2 regions of the Arthrobacter sp. CJ23 genome follow, and region 1 is predicted to be linked to the other one. Evidence: riboswitches for the same ligand, from Rfam matches in the RefSeq annotation. Region 1 holds a riboswitch; the other holds the start of a gene.
The links. A riboswitch is a leader RNA that binds a small molecule or an ion and turns the genes downstream of it on or off. The one in region 1 is predicted to bind cyclic di-AMP.

Region 2: linked by a shared signal. The riboswitch ahead of NVV90_RS04350 (C40 family peptidase) and the one ahead of NVV90_RS20625 (glycoside hydrolase family 16 protein) in region 1 are both predicted to bind cyclic di-AMP.

Annotation. Positions count from the first base shown of each region.
Region 1 covers NZ_CP102950.1:4,537,047-4,544,302, reverse strand. Annotated here, with positions in the region: gene NVV90_RS20630 (glycosyltransferase) at 1-1,094, opposite strand, end outside; gene NVV90_RS20625 (glycoside hydrolase family 16 protein) at 1,182-2,303, opposite strand; cyclic di-AMP (ydaO/yuaA leader) riboswitch at 2,309-2,476, opposite strand; gene NVV90_RS20620 (amino acid permease) at 2,860-4,281, shown strand; gene NVV90_RS20615 (DUF1345 domain-containing protein) at 4,379-5,041, opposite strand; gene NVV90_RS20610 (hypothetical protein) at 5,046-5,195, opposite strand; gene NVV90_RS20605 (transcriptional regulator) at 5,274-5,576, opposite strand; gene NVV90_RS20600 (hypothetical protein) at 5,573-6,010, opposite strand; tRNA gene NVV90_RS20595 (tRNA-Leu) at 6,211-6,293, shown strand; gene rpsF (30S ribosomal protein S6) at 6,600-6,905, shown strand; gene NVV90_RS20585 (single-stranded DNA-binding protein) at 6,962-7,256, shown strand, end outside.
Region 2 covers NZ_CP102950.1:949,689-956,944, reverse strand. Annotated here, with positions in the region: gene NVV90_RS04375 (molybdopterin molybdotransferase MoeA) at 1-400, opposite strand, end outside; gene NVV90_RS04370 (DUF6457 domain-containing protein) at 397-684, opposite strand; gene NVV90_RS04365 (molybdenum cofactor guanylyltransferase) at 705-1,319, opposite strand; gene NVV90_RS04360 (HNH endonuclease) at 1,359-1,859, opposite strand; gene NVV90_RS04355 (C40 family peptidase) at 2,107-2,868, opposite strand; gene NVV90_RS04350 (C40 family peptidase) at 2,967-3,596, opposite strand; cyclic di-AMP (ydaO/yuaA leader) riboswitch at 3,667-3,835, opposite strand; gene NVV90_RS04345 (M23 family metallopeptidase) at 3,973-4,800, opposite strand; cyclic di-AMP (ydaO/yuaA leader) riboswitch at 4,805-5,046, opposite strand; gene NVV90_RS04340 (metal-dependent transcriptional regulator) at 5,284-5,979, opposite strand; gene serC (phosphoserine transaminase) at 6,285-7,256, shown strand, end outside.

The DNA.
Region 1 (7,256 bases):
TCGTGGGCAACGGTTTTCCAGGTCCGGAGCGGGCCGTGGCCTGGCTCCTGGCCATGGCCGCCGCGTTCGGTCAGGTGGCCAACGAGCCGTTCGACGAACCCTTGCGTGTCCCCTTCCACGGCAAGCAGGGAGTGCGGGTCCTGTTCGCGGGCGGCCACAGGTGTCGCCACGACGGGAAGGCCTGCAGCCAGGGCTTCGCGCACTGAGTTCCGAATGCCCACCCCGTGTTCGTCGGGAAAGGCGGCCACGTCGGCAGAGTGGAACACGTCGAGGACCGAGGGCACATTCGCCAGGACCTCTACCCGGGGGCCCGCAAGTGCAAGGACCGAAGGCACGGGACGGCGCCCTGCGATCACAAACCTGGCCTCCGGAACCTGCTGCCACACCAGCGGAGCGATCTTGCCGATCAGGACGGTCGCGCTGTCAATATTGGGACCGTAGTTGAGGCTGCCCACAAAGCACACCACGGGGACGTCCCGCGTGGTGCCTGTGCGAAATGACTGTTCGGCGCCGTTGGGGATGTGTCCGACCGACCGCCCCAGCCGTTCCGACCATGCGAGGGCATCCTGGGCGCCCACGGCGAGGAGCCGCGCCCGCGACGGCAGGCGCCGTTCGGCCAGCAGGGCCAGGATTTCCCGGGCGCGGTAGGCGGGCCGCAGTGTCCGCGCAATGGCAGTGTCCATCGCGGCCCGGATCGACCAGGGATCCACCGTCTGCAAAACCAGCGGTCCGCTGACGGAATGTGCCAGAAACAGGGCATGAGGGCCGTGGATCAGGGTGGCATCATGTTGCGCCGACAGCTCCGAGGCGGAGGCAAGGGCTGCGGCGGTGGAACGTTCGTGCTTTCCCAGACCATTGAGGCCAAAGCCTGACAGCAGGGTGGCCCAGATCCGCTTCCGGGTGGCCAGCACGTGCACGGCATCGCAGCGGTTGCGGATTTCGGCCGGCACATCCACCGGTCCGGCGAAGGTCAGAAGCGTCACGGCCACGTTCCCGGGCAGATTCCGCAGGAGCTCGAAAGGAATCATGGAGCTGCCGTCACCCAGCATGGGGTCCCGGTTGGGCACGCTTTCTGTGATGTACAGAAGCTTCATTGCAGGATTCTACGTGATGCGGCTCACGCAAAGGAGGGGTCGACGGCGGTTCTCACCGCCGTCGACCCCTGCCTTCAAGCCTGCTGCTTACTTCCAGGCCCGTACGTAATCAACCTGGACCTGGGACGCGGCACCGTAGGCGGCCGGGCTGCTTCCCGACGCCCCGACGTTGAGGATGATGTACTGCGGTGCGCCGCCGTCGTCAGTGGCGTAGGACTTCACCTTCACGCCGTCGAAGTAGACGTCAGCGGAGTTGGCCATCCGGTGAAGGCCGAAGGTGTGGAAGTTGTTGGACCAGTCCCCGGGGACTGTCCCCTGGTTGTGGGCGCCCGACGTTGAGTGGTAGTTCACCGTCATCTTGCCGCTGAGGACCTCGGCGATGTCATTTTCGCCGTTTGCGGGCCATGACTGGCCGTTTGTCCAGAACGCGGGCCAGTTGTAGAGGTTGGTGCCATCACCGGGGAAGCGGATACGCGCCTCGACATAGCCGGTGGTGAACTCGTAGCCGGTGCCAGCTCCGCCGCGCGGGTTGGTCGAAACCAGCGAACCGGAGGTTGACGAGTTCAGGGACAGGACAAGGTTGCCACCGGTGACGGCGACGTTGCTGGGGCTCGTGGTGACCTTGTTCATGGTTCCGCATGTGGGGGAGAACCAGCAGTTGGACCACTTGTTGGTGTCCAGCGAAGTGCCGCTGAATTCATCGGCAAACGCCATCGTCCAGGCCCCGGGAACCCCCACGGGCATGGGCGTCGACGAGGTGACCGGGAGCGCGGGTGCTGGTGCGGCCGTGGTGGTCTGGGTAGCGGTCGGCGTCGACGACGGCGAGGGTGCCGGTGCTGGCGCGGTTGCGGTGGGGGAGGGGGCCTCCGTGGTGGGCGCGGGGGCCGCCGTGGCAGTGGCCGTAGGGGCCGGTGCCACGGTTGTCGGTGCCAGTGCCTGTGCGTTCTTCGCCCGGCCCGGCGCGCGGTCGGACTTGCCTGAGGTGCTGGAGGCCAGGCTCAGGTCACTCGAGGCTGTGGACTGGTCGAAGGCCTGGCTGAACGCGGTGCTGCCCAGCAGGGCAGCCACCACGGCTGCCGACAACACCATGTTTCGTGGGCGCTTGGCCTGGCGGGCGACCCTGCTGAGCAGGGACCTGCCCTCTGTGGCCGGGGTGGAATTGCTTGCTTTGTGGCGCGCTTCAGGGCGCGACTGATCCTTGGAAGACATGGTCGTATACCTCTCAACGCCTGCGGAGTTAGCTGTCGGATTCGGATGAGGTCATCCGGCCGCGCGCGTAGCGCTGCGGCTTCACCCCTAGGGCCGGCATGGAAGCCATGGCCCGGAGACTCTGGGTCCCCCGTCTCTGCCACAAAGTAGTGGAATCCGGGCAGTGGCAGAGCTTGGCGTCTGCCCGGAGGTGGGCCGGAACGGTCGGCCCATTTGATCGACCGTACAGCATGCCGCCGGATTAATCACAATTAGGTAACGGAAATTACGGCGGCGGAGCGCCTCCTTGCGCGCCGCGGCTTCGCTGGTGTTGGCCGCGGCCGGAGGTGCCCGCGTCCCGAAAGACTCGTTTCGGGTCTATTTCAGAGTTGCCTAATGAGCAATATCTGATCCCTATTGCTATCCTATTTTGTGCATTGCGTGGATTTTGGGCGCGCCTGACTGTTCGATTGCACAACCTTGGACCCCTTGCGCCCGGGCTAGGGTGAAAACCCTGTGGCCCGACGCACATCACGCCCTGGCCCTCCCCCCAACTCCAAAGGACGGCGCCCCCACCATGCACGCTGACCAACAGCTTTCGAAGTCACTGAAACCACGGCACCTGTCCATGATCGCCATCGCCGGCGTCATCGGCGCGGGCCTGTTCGTGGGTTCCGGCGCGGCCATCCAGCAGGCCGGCCCTGGCATCCTTCTCGCCTACATGGCGGCGGGCCTGGTGGTCATCCTGGTCATGCGGATGCTCGGCGAAATGGCCGCCGCCAACCCGGAAACCGGGTCCTTCTCCACCTATGCGGACAAGGCGCTGGGCCGCTGGGCCGGCTTCAGCATCGGCTGGCTGTACGCCTGGTTCTGGATCATCGTCCTCGGCATCGAGGCGACGGCCGGGGCCGCGATCATCCACCGCTGGGTTCCGGGAATCGACCAATGGGTGGGCGCGCTGGTCCTCATGGTGCTGCTGACCCTCACCAACCTGGGCTCCGTGAAGTCCTACGGCGAGTTCGAGTTCTGGTTTGCCTCCATCAAGGTCGCCGCGATCGTGATCTTCCTGGTTGCAGGCATCGCCGCCATCATGGGCCTGATCCCGGGCGTCCCCGCCCCAGGCGTCACCAACCTGCTGGAGCAGGGCGGCTTCATGCCCAATGGCCCCGGCGCAGTCCTGGCCGGAATCCTGGTTGTGGTCTTCGCGTTCTTCGGCGCCGAAATCGCCACCATTGCCGCCGGCGAATCCGAAAACCCGGTGGACGCCGTCAAGAAGGCCGTGAAGTCCACGGTGTGGCGCATCCTGGTCTTCTACATCGGCTCCATCGCCATTGTGGTCACCCTCCTGCCGTGGAACAGCGCCAACGTGGCCAAGAGCCCGTACGTTGCCGTGATCGAGCTCTACGGCATCCCGGGCGCCGGCACCATCATGGACATTGTTGTCCTGACCTCCGTGCTCTCCTGCCTGAACTCCGGCCTCTACACGGCCAGCCGCATGCTGTTCTCCCTGTCCCAGCGCGGCGACGCCCCCAAATCGTGGATGAAGATCTCCAAGCGGGGCGTGCCGGCGGCAGCAGTGCTGGCCTCCACCGTGGTTGGCTTCATCACGGTTGGCCTGAACTACATCGCACCGGACACCGTGTTCCTGTTCCTGGTCAACACCTCCGGCGCCATCGCCCTGTTCGTGTGGCTCGTCATTGCCGCATCCCAGCTGATCCTGCGCCGCCGCATGGGTGCCGCGGCCAAGGACCTCGCCCTGAAGATGTGGTTCTTCCCCTACCTGACCTGGCTGGCGATCATCAGCATCATCGCCCTCCTGGTCGGAATGGTCATCCTGGAATCCACCCGCGAATCCCTGATCTTGTCGCTGGCCCTGGCCGCCGTCGTGGTCGGAATCGGCGTGTGGCGCTACCGCAAGGGCCGCGCCGTCGCCCTCCCGGCGACTCCAGCCGCCGAGGACGCCGAGCTCGAAAGCGTTGACGCCGGCCCGGCGTCGTAAGCGTCCTTAGCGTCCGGGCAACTGCCGTCAGCGCACGACGGCGGTTGCCCCGTCCGCGTTTAAGGAACCTGCACCGGAAGGCAGGTGAACGGCGAGCCTATACGGCCAGCCCGATCACCAGGTTGATGGTTGCCGCCAAGATGACCGTGCCGAACAGGTAGGACAGCAGGCTGTGTTTGAGGGCCTCGGCGCGGATCCCGTGGTTCTCCAGGTTGGTGTCCGATACCTGGTAGGTCATCCCCAGGCTCGTGGCCAGGTACGCGAAGTCCGTGTACTGCGGCGGGCGCTCCTGGTTGAAGCTGATGCCGCCCACCTCGCCGCCCGCGGCCTCGCCCGTGCCGTAGTAGAGCTCCGCGTAGCGCAGCGTGAAGAGGGTCTGTACGAGCATCCACGAGAGCGCCACGCACGCCAGCGCCAGTGCGCCCGACACGAGCCGCGTGCCCTGCGTTCCGCTCCCATGGGAGCCGACCACTACGGCGGCCACCGCGGCGAGGCTGGCCAGGTTTGCGATGAGGATCAGCACGTCGGTGGCGCCGCGGGAGGGGTCCTCGGCGGTGGCGTGCAGACGGGTCTGTTCCGGATCCATCCGGCCCACCACCAGCCACACCCAGGCGACGTAGACGACCGCGGCCACGGCCCAGCCGACGGCGGGGGCTGCGAGCCAGCCGCCGCCCAGGCCTGTGGCTACGGCGGCCGCTGCGCCCGCCAGGACCATGACCACAAAGCGCAGCCGGCTGCGCCTGACCCTTGCCTGTTTCATGTCCTCACCCTTCCAGGTCCTGGCCGCCGCCCTTCTTGCGGGCTTGCAGGATGCCGTCGCGGACGCCGGAGCGGACCACGAAATACAACGCGTAGAGGAAGATCGCTGCGGAGACGATCGGGATGATGATGCTGTTCAAGGGCGCGGCGTCCATGGGGCCTACCCTAGCCAAGAACGACGCCGGCGCTCCGGTGCCGTTCCGGGCGGCGGTCCGTGGGGGCTGCTGGCCTTGCTATTGGCCTGCGATTTCCCGGAGCGCCTCAAGGTGGACCGCCCAGGCCTTCCTGCCGCCGGGGCTCAGCTTGAGTGATGTCCTCGGCAGCTTGCCCACGAAGCTCTTCCTGACCTCCACGAAACCGGCTGCCTCCAGGATGGAGATCTGTTTGCTCAGGGTTGAGTCGTTGACCTGAACGGCTTCCTTGAGGTCCTTGAAATCCAGCGACTCCGCAGCTGCAAGACCAGCCACGATCGAGAACCGGACCGGGTGCGTCAAGGAATCCGCGAGACGATGCCGGGGATGCTCGGGGACCGTCATGCCTTCGCCTCACGCCAAGCGCACGAGACTGTCACCACGAGGATCAGAACAGAGCCGATGCAGGTCCCAATGATGTTCTGGCCCTGGGACAGGGAGGCCAGGACCACGGCGATGACGTAAGTGATCGACCAAAGCCATAGGTACAAGCCCCAGCGCTTCTTGAAGCCGGCCTTGGAAGAGCGGGCGAAGGTGGCGAGGAACGTCACCAAAAGGATGTTCCAGACCATCATGGCCAACATGCTGACCAAATACGGGACTCCGGTGGTCAAGCCCATCGCAAGTGTCCCCAGTGAGGTCGAGGCCCCAAAGGCCACCATGAACGCCGTGTGAGGCCAGCTGACGGAGGCTGTCGCGGCGGAGCCGACAGCTTGTGCCCGCTCCAGCAGTGCAATGGCTTCTTCGGGTGTTGGTTTGGAAAGCGGTGCTGCCTTCATGGTCTCCCCCTGTTGGTGTTTGCTCGATCAGCCTAGAAAGTACTTTCCAATTTGGCAACTACTTTCCTGGGGGAGCCTTGGCGAAGTCACGCCTGCCGCACAGGAATCCATGATTCTGCGCTCCCCGTGCTAGTGTCTTTGTCGCTGTTGAGGAGAAAAACGAAACGCCGATTGTTCGGTGCTTTTCTCCGAATCACCCTGCGCGGGTGGCGGAATGGCAGACGCGCTAGCTTGAGGTGCTAGTCCTCGAAAGGGGGTGGGGGTTCAAGTCCCCCTCCGCGCACAGGAAACCCCTGGAAGGTCCATGATCTTCCAGGGGTTTTGTCGTGTGTGGGCCCGGGTGCTCGTCTGGCCGGTCATGGTCCCGGTTTTGCTGCCGCCATCCCGGTTTTCCACATACGCGAACCCGCCTGTTCTGCCCCGCAAACCCGCCGAATAGCATTGGACACAGGAGATGGACTAAGATATTGAAGTCTGTGCTACGCCCCGCTGCCGAATTTCCGGTGGCGGGCGGACCCACGGCATCGCAAATGAACCTCCTGTTACGGAAATACCGTAACCGCTTAGCCCAAAGGAGGTGGGTTCACATATGCGTCCTTACGAATTGATGGTAATCATCGACCCCGAGGTCGAAGAGCGTACCGTAGAGCCGTCGCTTCAGAAGTTCCTCACCGTCATCACCAACGATGGTGGAACCATCGAAAAGGTTGACATCTGGGGCCGTCGCCGTCTGGCTTACGACATCAAGAAGAAGTCCGAAGGTATCTACGCCGTGGTGAACTTCACCGCTGCACCGGCTACCGCCAAGGAACTTGACCGCCAGTTGTCTCTCAACGAGACCATCATGCGCACCAAGATCATCCGCCCCGAAGACCAGAAGGTCGTTGCTGAGTAATTTCAGCTCCAGGCTTTTCAATCTTTACCCCGCAGGAACGAACAAGGAGGCAGTAGATGGCAGGCGAAACCACTATTACGGTCATCGGTAATCTCACCAATGACCCGGAGCTGCGGTTCACACCGTCTGGCTCGGCAGTAGCGAACTTCACCATCGCTTCTACTCCCCGGACCTTTGACCGCCAGTCCAATGAGTGGAAGGACGGGGAAACCCTGTTCCTCCGCGCATCGGTATGGCGCGAAGCAGCCGAGAACGTGGCCGAATCCCTCACAAAGGGTATGCGCGTCATCGTTTCCGGCCGTTTGAAGAGCCGTTCCTACGAAACGAAGGAAGGCGAAAAGCGCACCGTTA
Region 2 (7,256 bases), 1.0 Mb from region 1:
CGCCCAGGGCGAGCACAGGCAGGCCGTCTTCGTCCCGGCTGATGACGCCGCTTTCGCTGCGCAGCACGGCCTTGGCCCCGGGCGGGATCAGGCCGCCAGTGACGATCTGGCTGGCCTGGTGCGGGGCGAGAGGCTGGCCGGGATCGGCAAGGACCCACGGCCCGCTGCCGTTCACGGCCCAGCCGTCCATGGCCGAGGAGGCATAGTGCGGCAGGTCCTGCAGGGCGAGGACGTCGGCGGCGAGGATGCGGCCGAGGGCAGCCGTAAGCGGAACGGGGCCCGCGGGGATGGGCGTGGCGCAGTCGAAGGCGCGCTGGCGGGCCTCGTGCCAGGTGTGCGCCAGGCGGTGGCCCGCGTCCGGGGCAGTGGTTTCGGTGCCCTGTCCGGGGGCATCCGTCATTCGGCGTCGGCCCCGGTGCCCGTGTACTCGCTAACCAGCTTGCGGGCCAGGCCCATGGCCGCAGCCATCGAGGCGTCATCCCGTGCTTCGCCGGCGCTGGATGCGCGGCCAGCGGCATAGCCGGCGATGAAGGTGGTCAGGGGGGCGGCCGGGCGGATCACGGAGTGGGCAGCGACTCCGGCGAGGGACAGGACCTCGTTGATGTCGACGTCGAGGTCTTCCAGTTCAAATGCCTGCAGCAGGGCGCGGCACCATTCCTCGAGCGTCTCTTCCTGGCTCTTCATGTCCGCCTCCACAAATCGGTTCAGCTGGTACGGCGTGGGCCGTCTATTCCTAGTGCTGCAGCATCTTCCCAGGTGTCCACGTCATCGGTGGACCCCGAAGGAACAGGCACGGGCAGCAGCTCCAGCCTAGCAAGCAGCCCGAACACGGAGGCGTTCACCAGCCCGCCGCTGCCATGGGCCGCCGCGATTTCCCGTTCCAGGGCCGCCGTGCTGTATAGGCCAAGCAGCGGTTGCTTGCGGCCATCCGCCGAGACTGCCATGGCGCCTTCGGTCCCGGGGCTGGCCTCGAGACCGTGGATGAGGACGTCCACGGCGTCCCGGGCGTGGGGCATGTCGCAGGCCAGGACGAGTATCCAGGGCACGGTTGGGGTACCGTCCGGGCGCCCCGCCAGGGCCGCAAGGCCGGCGGCAATCGCGGCTGCCGGACCAGCGAACGGCGGTTCCTCCCGGGCCGTGAGCGTGCCGGGCGGGAGGCCCTCCAGTGGAGGACCCACGACGACGGCGGACCTGGCCCCGCGCGCGGCCAGCAGGGCGCGCTCAAGCAGGGTGGCGCCGTCGTACTCCAACCCGGACTTGGGCACGCCGCCGAGGCGGCTGGACCTGCCACCCGCCAGGATCACTGCATCGAACTCCATCCGCCCAGACTACCCGGACGCGGCACGGCAGGCGTCGGTTCAGGCCGCGGATTCGGGCAGCAGGAACGGGTCCCATGCCGGCGCAGGTTTCTCAAGTTCCTTGATCTGCCACATGGTTCCGGACGGAACCGAGGGGGTGAACCGCAGTTTCCAGCCCATCTCGGCCAGCGTGTAGTTGCTCTTGGCGTTGTTGCACCGCAGGCACGCCGCAACCAGGTTTTCCCAGGAATCCGCGCCGCCCCTGGATTTGGGGTGGACGTGGTCAATGGTGTGGGCTGCTTTCCCGCAGTAGGCGCAGCGGTGGGCGTCGCGGCGGAGGACCCCGCGGCGGCTCACTGCAGTGATCCGGTTGTACCGTGGCCGGATGTAGCGGTTGAGGAGTATCACGGACGGGCGCCCGAGGATCTCCTGTGGCCCGACGACAGGCTCGTCGCCTTCGGCCACCACGCTAGCTTTTCCAGTCAGCACAAGGACCAGCGCCCGGCGGAAGGTCACTACCGCCAGCGGTTCATATCCAGCATTCAGAACGAGTGTGCGCATGCACATACCTCTTCACGGCCGCACCCGTCAGGGGCACGAGGGCCGGCTGCCCTCGGCATGGCCGGGCTGTGGATCGACACCACAAGAGTAAGCACCAGATTGCCCGATCACCGAATTTCCGGACCGCTTCCGGGCCGGTGTCAGCCAAAGTTCATGAGCCGGCCATGTGCGGGGCACCGGAGTTTGCGCGTTAAAGCGGAACACCCCGCCGGCCGGTGGCCTGCGGGGTGTTCCGTGGGGACGCTGCTTAGTTAACGCGGATGAAGACGGGGCCGGAGCCCACGTTCACGCTGAACAGTGCGGTGGTGCTGCCGTTCCAGCCACCGTGCACTGCCATGCCGTTGCCGACGTAGACGGCGATGTGGGCCATGCCGCCGAAGCCGCCGTTGGAGTAGTAGGCCAGGTCGCCCGGCTGTGCCTCGGCGGCGCTGACCGTGCGGCCGAGGGACAGGTAGCCTGCCGGCCAGTCGTGGAAGTGGATGCCAACGGCCGCGAGCGAATTGGTGACCAGCATGGTGCAGTCCTGCGTGACACCGAGCTGGGCGTAGGCTGCGGCGGCAATCGCTGCGCCCTTGCCGCTGGCGGAGGCGGCCGGGGCAGCCTGGGCCGTGCGCTGGACGGTGACATTCGCGCCTGCTGCGGCACTGGTGCCTGCTGCCGGTGCTGCCTTGGGTTCCGGAGCAACCTCAACCGGTGCGGGGGCCTCGACGGCGGTGACCACGGGGCGCTCGTAGGAGATGGCAACCTTGGAGTCGGCGGCGATGCTCGCCTGGACCACGGACTGGACGTCCAGGGTGCTGGTGGAGGTCGATTCGCGCTGGACGTTGGCTTCGGCGGCGTTGGCCGCGATGCCGCTCGTCAGGACAAGGCCCGAAGCAGCAGCAATGACGGCTGCCTGGCGGCCCACGCCGCCTGCGTTGTCACCGATGGCCTTGGCAATGACGGCCAGCGAGCTGGTCTTGGGTGCCTCGGCGCGGTGCCGCGCAATGGTGTTCGCACGAGTAGTCATAAGTTTCTCTCTTTGGTCTTCCGCAGCGGGCAAACAGCATGCGGCTTGCGGGTGCGTCAGCATCTTGGGGGCATGCTGACGCACCCCGGACAGAATTCTTAGCGGAGGGTGTAGAACGAGGACGTGCCGGTGGAAGCCACGGAGTGCAGGAGCGTGCCCTGGCCGGGGTTCAGTGCGCTGATCATCATGCCGTTGCCGACGTAGATGCCAACGTGTGCGCCGCCGTTTTGCATGACGAGGTCGCCGGGGGCCGGAGTGGCCGTGGGGGTCATGGCCGTCCAGGCGTTGACGCGGGGGATGCTGATGCCGGCCTGGGCGTAGACCCACTGGGTGAAGCCGGAGCAGTCCCAGCCGTTGGGGGTGTTGCCGCCCCAGACGTACGGGTGGCCGATGCCGGTGTAGGCGATGGCTGCCAGGCCGGAGCCTGCGGCCGTTGCGGAGCCTTCAGCGGAGGTGGAGGACATGGCCGACACGGCAGTGGCAGCGGCTGCCGGGCGTTCGACAACCTTGGGGGCTGCCTTGGTGGCCACAACGGGGCGCTCGAAGGAAACGGTGGCCGAGGAAGCTGCGGTGACAACCAGCTGCGTGCTGCCGGTTTCTGAGGCGGCGACGTCCAGGTCCGCTGCCTGGGCGGACACTCCCGCGCTCAGCAGGAGGCCGGAAGCCGCTGCGATAACGGCGGCCTGGCGGCCAACGGTGCCGGCATTAGAGGAAACAGCCTTGGAAATGTTGCTCAACGGGTTCGTACGAACCGTTTCGGCGCGATGGCGCGCAAGGGTGTTGCGTGAAGACACGAAGGTAGCCTCTCCCAATGCCTGCGAGGTGAGCTGTCGGATTCGGATGGGAGTCACCCGGCCGCGCCGCTTCCAAGGAAGCTTTGCGACTTAACCCCAAGGCCTTCTTTCAAAGGCCAAAATTGGTTCCCCCGCCCCTGCCAGACGATTTTTGCGAACGGATCTTGAGTGGTGGCAGAGCTAGGCAATCCACTCAAGTGGACCGGCTCCCTAAAAAGCCGATGTGCTTTAGACGGTACAACAGTTGGAGCTGAATGTCACATTCAGATCACGGACCGTTGCCAGCATCCGAGAGGCAACCCTCAAATCGTTACAGCCAACCCATGGGATCGACGACTTCGCCGTTGACCTGGACCTCGAAGTGGAGGTGGCAGCCGGTGGAGGCGCCGGTGGTGCCACTGAGGGCCACGACGTCGCCGCGGTTGACCGTCTGGCCCATCTGGACAGTGAAGGAGGACAGGTGGTTGTAGGTGGTCTCCAGGCCGTTGCCGTGGTCCACTACCACCCGGTTGCCGCCGCCATAGGGGTGCCAGCCAACAAACGTGACCTTGCCCGCCGCGGCCGCATGGACCTGGGTGCCGCACTGGGCCACGAAGTCCTGGCCGCGGTGGAAGTCGCCGGCGCCGCCAGTCAGCGGGCTGATGCGGTAGCCGAAGGGCGAAGCGGTGACCAGCGAGTCCAGGGGGCTGCCAAGGGTGCCCAGGGAGGAAGCACGCTGGATGGAACCTGCGGACTGTGCGCTGAGGAGCTGCTTGAGCTTGCCGTCCGGGTCTGCCTTGGTGGCGACCGCCGCGCGGCTGAAGTCGATCTTCGCCGTTGCCGCAGCGGAGACGGCGGGCTGGCTGCCCGCTGACATGGCCGACACGGCCTGGCCCGATTCGGAGGTGGCCATCACGGGGCCTGTGGCGGGCAACGCCACGGTCAGGGCCAGTCCGGTGGCAGCGAGAGCAACGCCGGCCTTCTGTCCTACGCCGCTGGCTGCCGCGAAGTCGGCCACCTGGCGCAGTGCGCCCTTGCGGCGGCGTACCTCGCGGTGCGGGTCGCGGGGGCGGTCCTGCGCCGAGACAACTCTGGCGGTCCGCACCTCAGCAACGGGATCCGGCGAGCGGCGGCGACCCCTGACGTTTTGCGTGCTCAAAAGTGTTTCCTCTCTGGATAGCCTGCGAAGTTAGCTGTCGGATTCGGGTCAGAGAGTTCAAAGACCCGGTCCGCACGAAGGACACACGGCACAGAGGTATCCCCGGAGGGACCTTCGTTGGTGGGCACTTCTGCTGCGGACTTCACCCCAAGGCTGCTTCTTTAGACAGCCGCTTGTGGTTCCTCCGCCTCTGCCAGTAGTGGGTGACACACCTGATCCGCTGGCAGAGCTCGGCTCCAGATCAGGTAACGCTTTGATATCGGCGCTAGTAGTCAACTATAGGTGATTAAGGTGCGCGGTAATAATTTCGTTATCTTTCGGCAGGCGGCGTCAGCACACCGTCCATAGCAGCTTTCGGGCAAAACCGCAGGTCACATGGCCTCGGCGCGCACATCGGACACCCCTGCAGGTGATGCATCACTGCCATGGGGCCACAGCGTCCGCGGCGGGTCAGCCCGCATGGCCAGCTGCCTGGCGGCCGGCCTAGCTGACGGTAACGAAGACGTGGGCCGCGACCTCGGGCGGCAGCTCCAGCGCGCCCTCGATGTCGGGCACGCGGACGGAGATGTACTCCCCCACGCGCTCCAGGGAGATCTTGGCGCCGGGGCGGATGCCGCCCTCGTCGAGCTGGACCAGAAGCTCGGGCTCCACCTGGATGGGCTCGGCAAGCCGGCTGACCACCACGCGGGAATCCGCCGCGTAGCCGTCCATGGCGTCGATCAGGTTGATGACGCCCTCGGAGAACAGTTTGCCCGCGCTTCCGCCCAGCGCCTCGAGGCCGGGAATCGGGTTCCCGTAGGGGGATTCGGTGGGGTGGCCCAGGAGTTCGTAGAGGCGGCGCTCCACGCGCTCGCTCATCACGTGTTCCCAGCGGCAGGCTTCGTCGTGGACGTAAGCCCAGTCCAGGCCGATCACATCAGCCAGGAGCCGCTCGGCAAGGCGGTGCTTGCGCATGACCTCGGTGGCGCGTTTGCGGCCCGTTTCGGTCAGCTCAAGGTGGCGGTCGTTGCTGACCACCACCAGGCCATCGCGTTCCATGCGGCCGATGGTCTGGGAGACGGTAGGGCCAGAGTGGCGCAGCCGTTCGGCAATGCGTGCACGCAGTGCCACGATGTTCTCTTCTTCAAGCTCCAAAATGGTCCGAAGATACATCTCAGTGGTATCGATCAGATCCGTCATCCAGCTCAGCTCCTCGAACGCAGTATTTGCGTAATTTCCACCGTACCGCGTCCCGGCGGTGGGCTTCGGTACTCAGCCCGGGCCCCTTGGACGCCAACCCCCAGCCTAGCTTATTTAGAATTAGTCTGGATAATTTCGCCGGGGTGCCTGACCACCCTGTGGACATCGGGTGTTCCACGTGGCGGACTATGACACCGCGGGTTCCTGCGCGCCCGCGACGTCAGGCAGAATTGGGGAGTCGAAGAGGCAGCCGATGCCACCTGCCGCGACCCATCTCGACCGATACTTCACCATTGGAGCCACACGTGAGCGACAACAGCATCACCATCCCCGCCGCACTGCTGCCCAAGGACGGCCGCTTCGGCGCTGGCCCGTCCAAGGTCCGCCCCGAGCAGATCGAAGCGCTGTCCGCCGCATCGGCAACCATCCTGGGCACCTCGCACCGCCAGGCGCCGGTCAAGAACCTCGTGGGCTCCGTCCGCGAAGGCCTCAGCCAGTTCTTCCGCGCCCCCGAAGGCTACGAAGTGGTCCTCGGCGTCGGCGGATCCACCGCTTTCTGGGACGTCGCCACCTTCGGCCTCGTGGAAAAGAAGGCCCAGCACCTGTCCTTCGGCGAGTTCGGCTCCAAGTTCGCTTCGGCCACCAACAAAGCTCCGTTCCTGGACGCCTCCTCCATCATCAAGTCCGAGCCCGGCACCCGCCCGGTTGCCCAGGCCGAGGCAGGCGTGGACGCCTACGCCTGGCCGCAGAACGAAACCTCCACCGGTGTGGCCGCCCCGGTCAAGCGGGTTGAAGGCGCCGACGCCGGTTCCCTGGTCCTGGTGGACGCCACCTCCGCGGCAGGCGGCCTGGACGTGGACGTTGCCGAGACCGATGTTTACTACTTCGCCCCGCAGAAAAACTTCGCGTCCGACGGCGGGCTGTGGATCGGCCTCTTCTCCCCCGCCGCGCTGGAACGCGCCGCCCGCGTCAAGGCAAGCGGCCGCTGGATCCCGGACTTCCTGGACCTCCAGACCGCCATCGACAACTCCAAGCTGAACCAGACCTACAACACCCCGTCGCTCTCCACCCTGGTGACCCTCGAAAACCAGGTCCAGTGGCTCAACAGCAACGGCGGACTGGACTTCGCCGCCGGACGCACCGCTGACTCCGCCGGCCGGATCTACTCCTGGGCCGAGGCCTCCGAGTACGCCACCCCGTTCGTGGCCAAGGCCGAGGACCGCTCCAACGTCATCGCCACCATCGACTTCGACGACTCCATCGACGCCGCCGCGATC